Regions from separate parts of the Streptomyces sp. NPDC093252 genome, predicted to be linked through region 1. Evidence: riboswitches for the same ligand, from Rfam matches in the RefSeq annotation. Region 1 holds a riboswitch; each other region holds the start of a gene.
The links. Region 1 has a riboswitch for thiamine pyrophosphate ahead of thiO (glycine oxidase ThiO). Riboswitches for the same ligand answer to the same signal wherever they lie in the genome.
Positions count from the first base shown of each region.

Region 2: another riboswitch for thiamine pyrophosphate. It lies ahead of AB0O01_RS23435 (thiamine ABC transporter substrate-binding protein); the one in region 1 lies ahead of thiO (glycine oxidase ThiO).
Region 3: another riboswitch for thiamine pyrophosphate. It lies ahead of thiC (phosphomethylpyrimidine synthase ThiC); the one in region 1 lies ahead of thiO (glycine oxidase ThiO).

Region 1 is NZ_JBFBEM010000006.1:82,871-86,114, forward strand. It holds gene AB0O01_RS14370 (thiazole synthase) at 1-36, opposite strand, end outside; gene thiS (sulfur carrier protein ThiS) at 40-300, opposite strand; gene thiO (glycine oxidase ThiO) at 333-1,526, opposite strand; TPP riboswitch at 1,524-1,635, opposite strand; gene AB0O01_RS14385 (hypothetical protein) at 1,688-2,041, shown strand; gene AB0O01_RS14390 (FAD-dependent oxidoreductase) at 2,204-3,244, shown strand, end outside.
Region 2 is NZ_JBFBEM010000011.1:122,174-125,417, reverse strand. It holds gene AB0O01_RS23445 (hypothetical protein) at 1-682, shown strand, start outside; gene rlmN (23S rRNA (adenine(2503)-C(2))-methyltransferase RlmN) at 761-1,867, shown strand; TPP riboswitch at 1,905-2,025, shown strand; gene AB0O01_RS23435 (thiamine ABC transporter substrate-binding protein) at 2,125-3,222, shown strand; gene AB0O01_RS23430 (iron ABC transporter permease) at 3,198-3,244, shown strand, end outside.
Region 3 is NZ_JBFBEM010000014.1:40,864-44,107, forward strand. It holds gene AB0O01_RS27175 (YibE/F family protein) at 1-1,212, opposite strand, end outside; gene AB0O01_RS27180 (hypothetical protein) at 1,111-1,458, shown strand; TPP riboswitch at 1,941-2,130, shown strand; gene thiC (phosphomethylpyrimidine synthase ThiC) at 2,123-3,244, shown strand, end outside.

The DNA.
Region 1 (3,244 bases):
GGACGTCCCGGCGAGGACGAAGGGGTCGTCGGCCATGGCTCAGCCTCCCTGGACGGCGGTCAGGACTTCCACCCGGTCGCCCTCGCACAGGGCGGTCGCGGCCCACTGCCCGCGCGGGACGACGGTCTCGTTGAGGGCGGCGGCCACCCCGAAGGGCGCCGCGGTGAGCGTCCGCACCAGCGCGTCCAGCGCCGTGCCGGGGGCGATCGTACGGGGCTCGCCGTTGACGGAGACGGTGACGGAGCCGGTGACGGTGACGGGAGCGGGCGTATAGGTGGCGGCCGGTTCCGTAGGGCTCATCGGATAAATGGGGCTCATGGGACTCATCTGGCTCATGCGGGCTGCTCCGTGAGGGCTGCGGCGGTGAACCGCCGGGGGGTGAAGGGGCGGGCCTCGCCGGGGAGTTCACCGGTGACGAGGGCGTGCGCCAGGGCGTCGCCGGTGACCGGGGTGAGCAGGACGCCGTTGCGGTAGTGCCCGGTCGCCAGCAGCAGTCCGGGCAGGTCGGTCGGGCCGAGCAGCGGGGCGTTGTCCGGGGAGCCGGGGCGCAGTCCCGCGCGGGTCTCGGTCAGCGGCAGTTCGGTGACGCCCGGGATCAGCTCATGGGCGTCGCGCAGCAGCTCGTACACCCCGCCCGCGGTGACCGTGGTGTCCCAGCCCTGCTCCTCGCTGGTGGCGCCGACGACCAGTTCGCCGTTCTCGCGCGGCACCAGATAGACGCTGCCGCCGCGCACCACCGCGCGCACGGTACGGCTCAGGAAGGGCGCGTACGAGCGGGGCACGGTCAGCCGCAGCACCTGTCCCTTCACCGGGCGCACGGGGGGCCGTACGGCGTCCGGGACGCCCGCGAGGCGTCCGCTCAGGCTCCCGGCGGCCAGCACCACCTGCCCGGCGGCCAGCTCCGCGCCCGCGCGGGTGACGACCCCGGTGGCGCGGTCCCGGGCCACCGTCAGCCGTTCGGCCCGGTCCCGGTGGAAGACCACCCCGGCCCGCTCACAGGCCGTCACAAGGGCCGCCGTGAGCCGTCTCGGGTCGATCTGGTGGTCCCCGTCGACCCGCAGCCCGCCGCGCACCCCGGGTGCCAGCATCGGCTCCAGCCGGCGGCAGTCCCGCCCGGAGAGCCACTCGGACTCCAGACCGGACCGCCGCTGGAGGGCGTGCAGTTCGCGCAGTTGCGCCCGGTCGTCGGCGTCCAGGGCCACGGCCAGGGTGCCGCAGCGGCGGTAGCCGAGGTCCCGGCCGGTGAGGTCGGTCAGCTCGGCCACGAAGGCGGGATAGCGGCCGGCGGAGACCAGATTGAGGCCGAGCAGGGTCTGCTCGCCGTGGTGCAGTTCCGTGACGGCGGCCAGCATCCCGGCCGCCACCTGGGCGGCCCCGCCGCCGGGCGCGGGGTCCAGCACGGCCGCGGTCAGCCCGCGCTGCGCGGCCCGCCAGGCGGTGACCAGCCCGATGATGCCCCCGCCGACGACCAGGACGTCGGACGCCGGTGAACGGGTGCCTGAGTGTGCGTGGGTGTCGGACGGCATGGGCGTTCGGCCCCTCCCTTCGCCGGCATGACCCGGATCAGGTTCGTACGGTCGGAGGCCGCCAGCCTCCCTCTCAGCCCGGTGCGTCCGGGCTCCCGCGAGTGCTCTACGTTGGGCAGCCTAGCCCGTGCCACCACGCCTCTGTAAGGGAGCCCGTGCCGATGCCCCGCTCGCTGGACGGTGCCGTCCTCGCCCCGGTCGCCGATCAGGCCCCAGGTCAGGTGGGCACCCGCACCCGCTTCGCCTACCACGAGAGGAGCGGCGAGATCTGGGCCGAGTACGCGGGCGGGGACGTGGTCCGCGGGTTCCTGGTCGGCACGCGCGCGGGGGACCGGCTCGACTTCCGCTACGTCCAGCTCAAGACGGACGGAACGACCTCCTCCGGTCACTGTGTGTCACGGATCGGCGAGCTGCCGGACGGGCGGCTGCGGCTGACCGAGACCTGGGAGTGGGAGTCCCAGGAGGGCAGCGGGACGAGTCTGGTCGAGGAGATCGCCGACGCCGAACGGGGGTAGGGGCACCCTGTGCGGGACGTCAGGCGGACGGACCCGGCTGACGCATCGTCAGATGCTTAAGGTGATCGGGTGAGCGTGGACGTGGAAGTGGACGTGGACGTGGACAGAGAGCGGACGGCGGCGACCGGCCCGGCCCGGCGCGTGGTCGTGGTGGGCGCCGGAATGGCCGGGGTGCAGACCGCGGTGGCCCTGCGCGAACAGGGCTTCACCGGGACCGTGACCCTGATCGGCGCCGAACCCCATCAGCCCTACGACCGTCCCCCGCTGTCCAAGGCCGTCCTGCTCGGCAAGGCCGAGGACTCCGCCTTCGACATCGACTTCGCCTCCCTCGGCATCGAACTGCGCCTCGGCCACGAGGCGACCGGCGTCCGCCCCGCCGACCACGAACTGGACACCACCCGGGGACCCGTCCCGTACGACGTCCTGGTGCTGGCCACCGGCGCCGAACCGATCCTCCTGCCCGGCACCGGGGGCGTGCCCGGGGTGCATCTGCTGCGCACCCTGGACGACGCCGCCCGGCTGCGCCCGGTGCTCGCCCGCCAGCACGACATCGTGGTCGTCGGCGCGGGCTGGATCGGCGCCGAGTTCGCCACCGCCGCGCGCGAGGCGGGCTGCGCGGTCACCGTCGTGGAGGCCGCCGACCGGCCCCTCGCCGGCGCCCTGCCCGCCGAGGTCGCCGCACCCATGATCCGCTGGTACGCCGACAGCGGCGCCGATCTGCGCACCCACGCGCGCGTGGCCCGGATCGAGCCCGGCGCGGTCGTCCTGGACGACGGCACGCGGATCCCGGCCGGCGCGGTCGTCGTCGGCATCGGCGCCCGGCCCGCCACCGCCTGGCTGACCGGCTCCGGCATCGAGCTGGGCGCCCACGGCGAGGTGGTCGCCGACGCCCGCCTGCGCGCCGGTGCCCCCGATGTCTACGCGGTCGGCGACTGCGCGTCCTTCCCTTCCGCCCGCTACGGCGAGCGCCTCCTCGTCCACCACTGGGACAACGCCCTCCAGGGGCCCCGCACGGTCGCCGCGAACATCGTGGAGGACGGGCACACCGACGTCGTCTACGACCCGGTGCCGTACTTCTGGTCCGAGCAGTTCGGCCGCTTCGTGCAGTACGCCGGGCACCACGCCGGGGCCGACGGCACCGTCTGGCGCGGTGACCCCGAGGGCCCCGCCTGGTCCGTCTGCTGGCTGCGCGAGGGGCGGCTC
Region 2 (3,244 bases), on a different contig from region 1:
GGCGGCGCGGCAGGAGCGGCTGGAGCGGGCGGCGGCCGAGGCGCTCCAGGAGTTCGATCAGAGTCTGCGCACCACCCTGGCCTCCGTCGACGACGCCCACCAGGGCCTGCTGGAACTGCGCGAGGAACTCGCCCGCGAGGTGGCGGACACCAGGGCGATGCTCGGCCGCGACGACGGACTGCCGGCCGAACCGGCCCAGGACGATCTGGCGGCGGGCGACGAGGCCCTCACCCTGCTGGACGAGGTGTCCGCGCAGTACACGGGCGTCCGGGTCCGGGTCGTCGGCAAGGGCTTCGAGGACCGGGCCACACTCATCCCCCTGATGGAGGAACTGGTCGACTTCGTGGAGACCATGCCGGACATCGGCGACCGGGTGGTCGGCGCCGCCGAGGCGGTGATCGCGCTGCGCGAGGGGCTGACGCGGACCCGGGCGGACCTGGCGCCGCTGCGGGCCCGGATCCACCCCGCGCACCGGGCCGCCGAGGACGAGCTGGCGGCGACCCGCGGCACCCCCGGCTGGCATGTCCGCCAGGTCGCCCTCGCCACCCTCGGCGACCGCCTCACGGCCCTGGAGCGGGGCCGGGTCCGGCCGACGGCGGACGAGACCGTAACCGACCACTACCGCCGCCTCGAACGCGATCTCGCGGCCCTGCGCGACGAGATCGCCCAGGCACCCTCCTGACCTGCGGCGATACCGCCCGGCCGGAGTTATCCACAGGCCGCCTGGGGCGGCCCGGGAGTCTGCGACACTGGTAGGGCCATGCCTAAGCCCGGAGAACTCACCTTTGTCGCGCCGCGCGGAGCCAAGAAGCCGCCGCGGCATCTCGCCGATCTCTCGCCCGCCGAGCGCAAGGAGGCGGTGGCGCAGATCGGGGAGAAGCCCTTTCGCGCCAAGCAGCTCTCGCAGCACTACTTCGCGCGGTACGCGCACGAGCCCGAGCAGTGGACGGACATCCCCGCCGGGTCCCGTGAGCGGCTGCGCGAGGCGCTGCTGCCGGAGCTGATGACCGTCGTCCGGCATCTGTCGACGGACGAGGGGACGACCCGCAAGACCCTGTGGCGGCTGTTCGACGGGACGCTGGTGGAGTCGGTGCTGATGCGGTACCCGGACCGGGTCACCATGTGCATCAGCTCGCAGGCCGGATGCGGGATGAACTGCCCGTTCTGCGCCACCGGACAGGCCGGGCTGGACCGGAACCTGTCGACCGCCGAGATCGTGCACCAGATCGTCGACGGCATGCGGGCGCTGCGGGACGGGGATGTGCCGGGCGGGCCCGCGCGGCTGTCCAACATCGTCTTCATGGGCATGGGCGAGCCGCTCGCCAACTACCGGCGGGTCGTCGGGGCCATCCGGGCGCTGACCGATCCGGCGCCGGACGGTGTGGGGCTGTCCCAGCGCGGGATCACCGTGTCGACGGTCGGGCTGGTGCCCGCCATCCACCGGTTCGCCGACGAGGGCTTCAAGTGCCGTCTGGCCATCTCGCTGCACGCGCCCGACGACGAGCTGCGCGACACCCTGGTGCCGGTGAACACCCGCTGGAAGGTCCGCGAGGTGCTCGACGCCGGGTTCGGATACGCGGAGCGGTCCGGGCGGCGGCTGTCCATCGAGTACGCGCTGATCCGGGACATCAACGACCAGGCGTGGCGGGGCGACCGGCTCGGGCGGCTGCTCAAGGGGCGGCCCGTGCATGTGAACCTGATCCCGCTGAACCCGACACCGGGGTCCAAGTGGACCGCCTCCCGGCCCGAGGACGAGAAGGCGTTCGTGGAGGCCATCGCCGCCCATGGGGTGCCGGTGACTGTCCGGGACACCCGGGGGCAGGAGATCGACGGGGCGTGCGGTCAGCTCGCGGCCACCGAGCGGTAGAGTCTGACGTCGTACATCCGTACATATCTTCATACTCGTAATCCGGCAGGGGAGCGCCACAGCGCTGAGAGTGCGGCAGCCGTCAGGACACGGTGGGCCGCAGACCCTCTGAACCTCGCCCAGGTCATTCTGGGTAGGGAGATCGGTCGTCACTCATGCTGTTGCGCCCTGCCCGGGAACCCGTCTCGTCGGTCCCGGGCGGGGCCGCGTCTCTTCCTGGTCACCCAGGAGGACATTCAGTGAGCATCACTCGTCAGATGAGCAGCAGGGTCAGAACGGTGGCCGCGGTCGGCGCCGGGCTCGGGATGGTCACGCTGGCCGCCTGCGGTTCGGGGGCGTCCGGCTCCGATGCCGGGTCGGCATCGGGCGGCGGATCGAAGACCGTCACGCTGATCAGCCATGACTCCTGGGCCGTGTCCAAGGAGGTCCTCGCCGACTTCCGGGAGCGGTCCGGGTACACGGTCAAGGTCCTGGAGGACGGGGACGCCGGTACGGCGGTCAACAAGGCGATCCTCACCAAGGACAACCCGCAGGGCGATGTCTTCTTCGGCGTCGACAACACCCTGCTCTCCCGCGCCCTGGACAACGGCCTCTTCCAGCCGTACGAGGCCAAGGGCGCCGACACGGTCGAGCCCGCCTTCCGCGCCGACGCCACCGGAAACCGGGTCACGCCCGTCGACACCGGCGACATCTGCGTCAACTACGACAAGGCGTACTTCGCCGAGCGCGATCTCGACCCGCCCCGCACCTTCGACGATCTGGTGAAGCCGCAGTACAAGGACCTGCTGGTCACCGAGAACGCCTCCACCTCCTCGCCCGGCCTCGGCTTCCTGCTCGGCACGGCGGCGAAGTACGGCGACGACGGCTGGCAGGGGTACTGGCAGAAGCTCACGGACAACGGCGTCAAGGTCGTCGACAGTTGGGAGACCGCCTACAACCAGGAGTTCTCCGGCTCGGCCGGTGGCAGGGCGGCGGGCGGTGACCGGCCGCTGGTGGTGTCGTACGCCTCCTCGCCGCCCGTCGAGGTGGTGTACGCGGATCCGCAGCCCAAGGACGCGCCGACCGGGGTCGCCGACGGCACCTGCTTCCGGCAGATCGAGTACGCGGGGCTGCTGAGCAACGCGGAGAACGCCGAGGGCGGCAAGGCGCTGCTGGACTTCCTGATCGGCAAGGAGTTCCAGCAGGACATGCCGCTGAACATGTTCGTGTACCCGGTGGTCGAGGGCGCCCAGGTGCCCGAGGTGTTCAGCCGGTACGGGCCGCGGATCGCCGACCCCGAGACCATGGACGCGGCGAAGATCGCCGACCACCGGGACGACTGGGTCAAGGCATGGACGTCGCTGGTACTGAAGTAGCGCGCTCCCCGAGGGCCCGGCG
Region 3 (3,244 bases), on a different contig from region 1:
CTCACTGTTGGCGACCGTCCCCACGCTGCTCTGCGCGATCGAGAAGAGCAGCAGCAGGGGGAGCGCGGCACCCGCGTAGGCGAGGACGAGGGTGTTGACGACGGAGGCGATGTGGTCGCGGCCGATCCGGATACCGGCCCGGTACAGCCCCCGCCAGCCCATCGTGGGATTGGCCTCGTGGAGTTCCCAGACGGCGGAGGTCTGGGTGACCGTCACATCGTCGAGCACACCCAGTGAACCGATGATGATGCCGGCCAGCAGCAGACCGCTCATGTCGATCGTCGGATAGAGGCCGTGGATGAGACCGGTGTTGTCGTCCGTGTTGCCGGTCAGCGCCGCCCAGTCGATGAACAGCGAACCGAGCACCCCGATCAGCAGCAGCGAGATCAGGGTGCCGAGCACCGCGACCGAGGTTCTCGCGGACAGCCCATGGCACAGATACAGCGCGATGAGCATGATCGCGCTCGCCCCGACCACGGCGACGACCAGCGGATTCGATCCCTGGAGGATGGCGGGCAGGATGAAGAAGTTGAGAATCAGGAAGCTGATGGTCAGCGCGACCAGCGCCATCACACCGCGCAGCCGTCCGACGAGCACCACGGCCAGCGCGAAGATCCCGGCGAGCACGGCCATCGGGACCCGCCGGTTGATGTCCGCCACCGAATACTGGAGATCCTCGGGCGCGGACGGCTCGTAGGCGACCACGACCTTCTGGTCCTGCTCCAACTGACGTGACTGGTCGGGCTGGACGATCTCGGTGAACGTACGGCCCTTGTCATCGCCGGTGTCGACCCGGATTGTCGCCCGCTTGCAGGTGCCGTTCGCCTGCTGCACGGCGGAGGAGCCCTCGGCGGTGGAGGTGTCGCCGGTCGGGGTGCCGCCGGAGCCGTTCACCGTGGCGCAGTCGACCTGTTCGACCTGGGTGACCGTGGCCTCCTGGGTCTGCCGGTCGAACCCGACCCCGGTCCGCTCGTGCGCCGGGGCCCCCCCGGGCCACAGCACCGCGAGCCCGACCAGCACCGCCACACCGAACGGTACGAGGATGGCGGCGATGATCTTCCGCAGATGGGCGGAGACGGGGGTTGCGGGGCCGTGACTGTGGGAGTGACCGTGCCCACCGCCGGACCCACCACCGCCACCGGGTCCGCTCCCGCCACCGGGTTCGCCGCCGCTGCCGTGACCGGACCCGTCACCGTGACCGTGACTGTGCAGGTCACCCCGACGACCGTCGTCTCCGTGACCTGGACCATGAGTGTGACGGTGGCCGTGACCGTGATGGTGATCGCCGCCATGACCGCCGTACCCGTCATCGGCACCCTGCCCGGCACCGGGGTTCGGCCCGTAGGAGCCCTGGGCAGGCCCCGACCCGAAGCCCTGCCCCTGGGGCCCGGCGAAATCCTGCGGCCGGGGCGGAGGCCCACCGAACTGGGGAACATGCCCACCGGGCTGAGGCACTGACCCACCCGGCCGGGGCACTTGCCCACTAGGCCGGGGCACTTGCCCGCCGGGCCGCGGCACTTGCCCGCCGGGACCCCGCCCGCCCGCATCAGACCCGTTCTCCTGATCCCGCGCCCCAAGCCGACGCACGGAACCAGTCTCGTAATCCGGCCCGGAACCCACCTCAGGCCCCGCCCCCGGCACCATCCCAGGCCCCGCCCCCGGCACCATCCCGGTCGCCGCCCCAGGTACCGCACCCGGCACGACCCCGGCCCCACCCCCAGACCCCTCGCCGGACGCAGGCCCGGCCAAGGGCCCGGACGGACCAGTCAACCCGGACAACCCAGACAGCCCAGCCAGCCCCGACGGCCCGGAGGGAGGACCTTGTGGGGGCCCGGACGGAGGGACGAGAGGATCCTGCGGTGTGGTCACCGACCGATCATCGCAAGAACGACAGGGGCCCTCTGTTCACCGCGCCCGAATTGACGCTAGCGTGGGGGCACCTTTGTACACGCGGGAGCTCGGAGCACCGGGCTGAGAGGGCGCTGACCTTCGTCTTCGCGATGTTTCACGTGGAACATCAGCCACCACGAGTGATGAATCCCATGGAACGCCGACAGACGGACACCGCTGCGTCGACCGCTGAACCTGTTACCGGGTAATGCCGGCGTAGGGAGTAGGTCTCATGACCATCAAGGACACACGCACGCCTTCCTCCACCCAGGACCCCGGCTCCGGCGGGGCGTCCGGCGCGGAGGCCGGGAAGTCCATCGGCTGGCACAAGGCGTACGTCGAGGGCACCCGCCCCGACCTGCGGGTACCGGTCCGCCAGGTGCACCTCACCAACGGGCGGTCGGTCACGCTGTACGACACATCGGGCCCGTACACCGATCCGCTCGCCGAGACCGATGTCCGCAGGGGACTGGCCCCGCTGCGGGAGAACTGGATCATCGCCCGCGGGGACACCGAGGAGTACGCGGGCCGTCCCGTCCGCCCCGAGGACGACGGCGTCAAGCACACCTCGCCGCGCGGCGGGCTGCGCAATCTGGACGCCGTCTTCCCCGGCCGCGCCCGTCAGCCGCGCCGCAGCCGTGACGGCGCCGCGGTGACCCAACTCGCCTATGCCCGCCGGGGCGAGATCACTCCCGAGATGGAGTTCGTGGCGATCCGGGAGAACGTCGCACCCGAGGTGGTCCGCGAGGAGATCGCGGCGGGCCGGGCCGTGCTGCCCGCCAACGTCAATCACCCGGAGATCGAGCCGATGATCATCGGCAAACGGTTCCTGGTGAAGGTCAACGCCAACATCGGCAACTCGGCGGTGACCTCCTCCATCGAGGAGGAGGTGGAGAAGATGACCTGGGCGACCCGCTGGGGCGCCGACACGGTCATGGACCTGTCCACCGGCCGCAATATCCACACCACCCGCGAATGGGTGCTGCGCAACTCCCCCGTCCCCATCGGCACCGTCCCGCTCTACCAGGCCCTGGAGAAGGTCGACGGCCGGGCCGAGGAGCTGACCTGGGAGGTCTACAAGGACACGGTGATCGAACAGGCCGAGCAGGGCGTGGACTACATGACCGTCCACGCGGGCGTCCGGCTGCCGTACGTACCGCTCACCGCGAACCGCAAGACCGGGATCGTCTCGCGCGGCGGCTCGATCATGGCCGCCTGGTGCCTGGCCCACCACAAGGAATCGTTTCTCTACGAGAACTTCGAGGAACTCTGCGAGATCCTCGCCGCCTACGACATCACCTACTCCCTCGGTGACGGGCTGCGGCCGGGCTCCATCGCGGACGCCAACGACGAG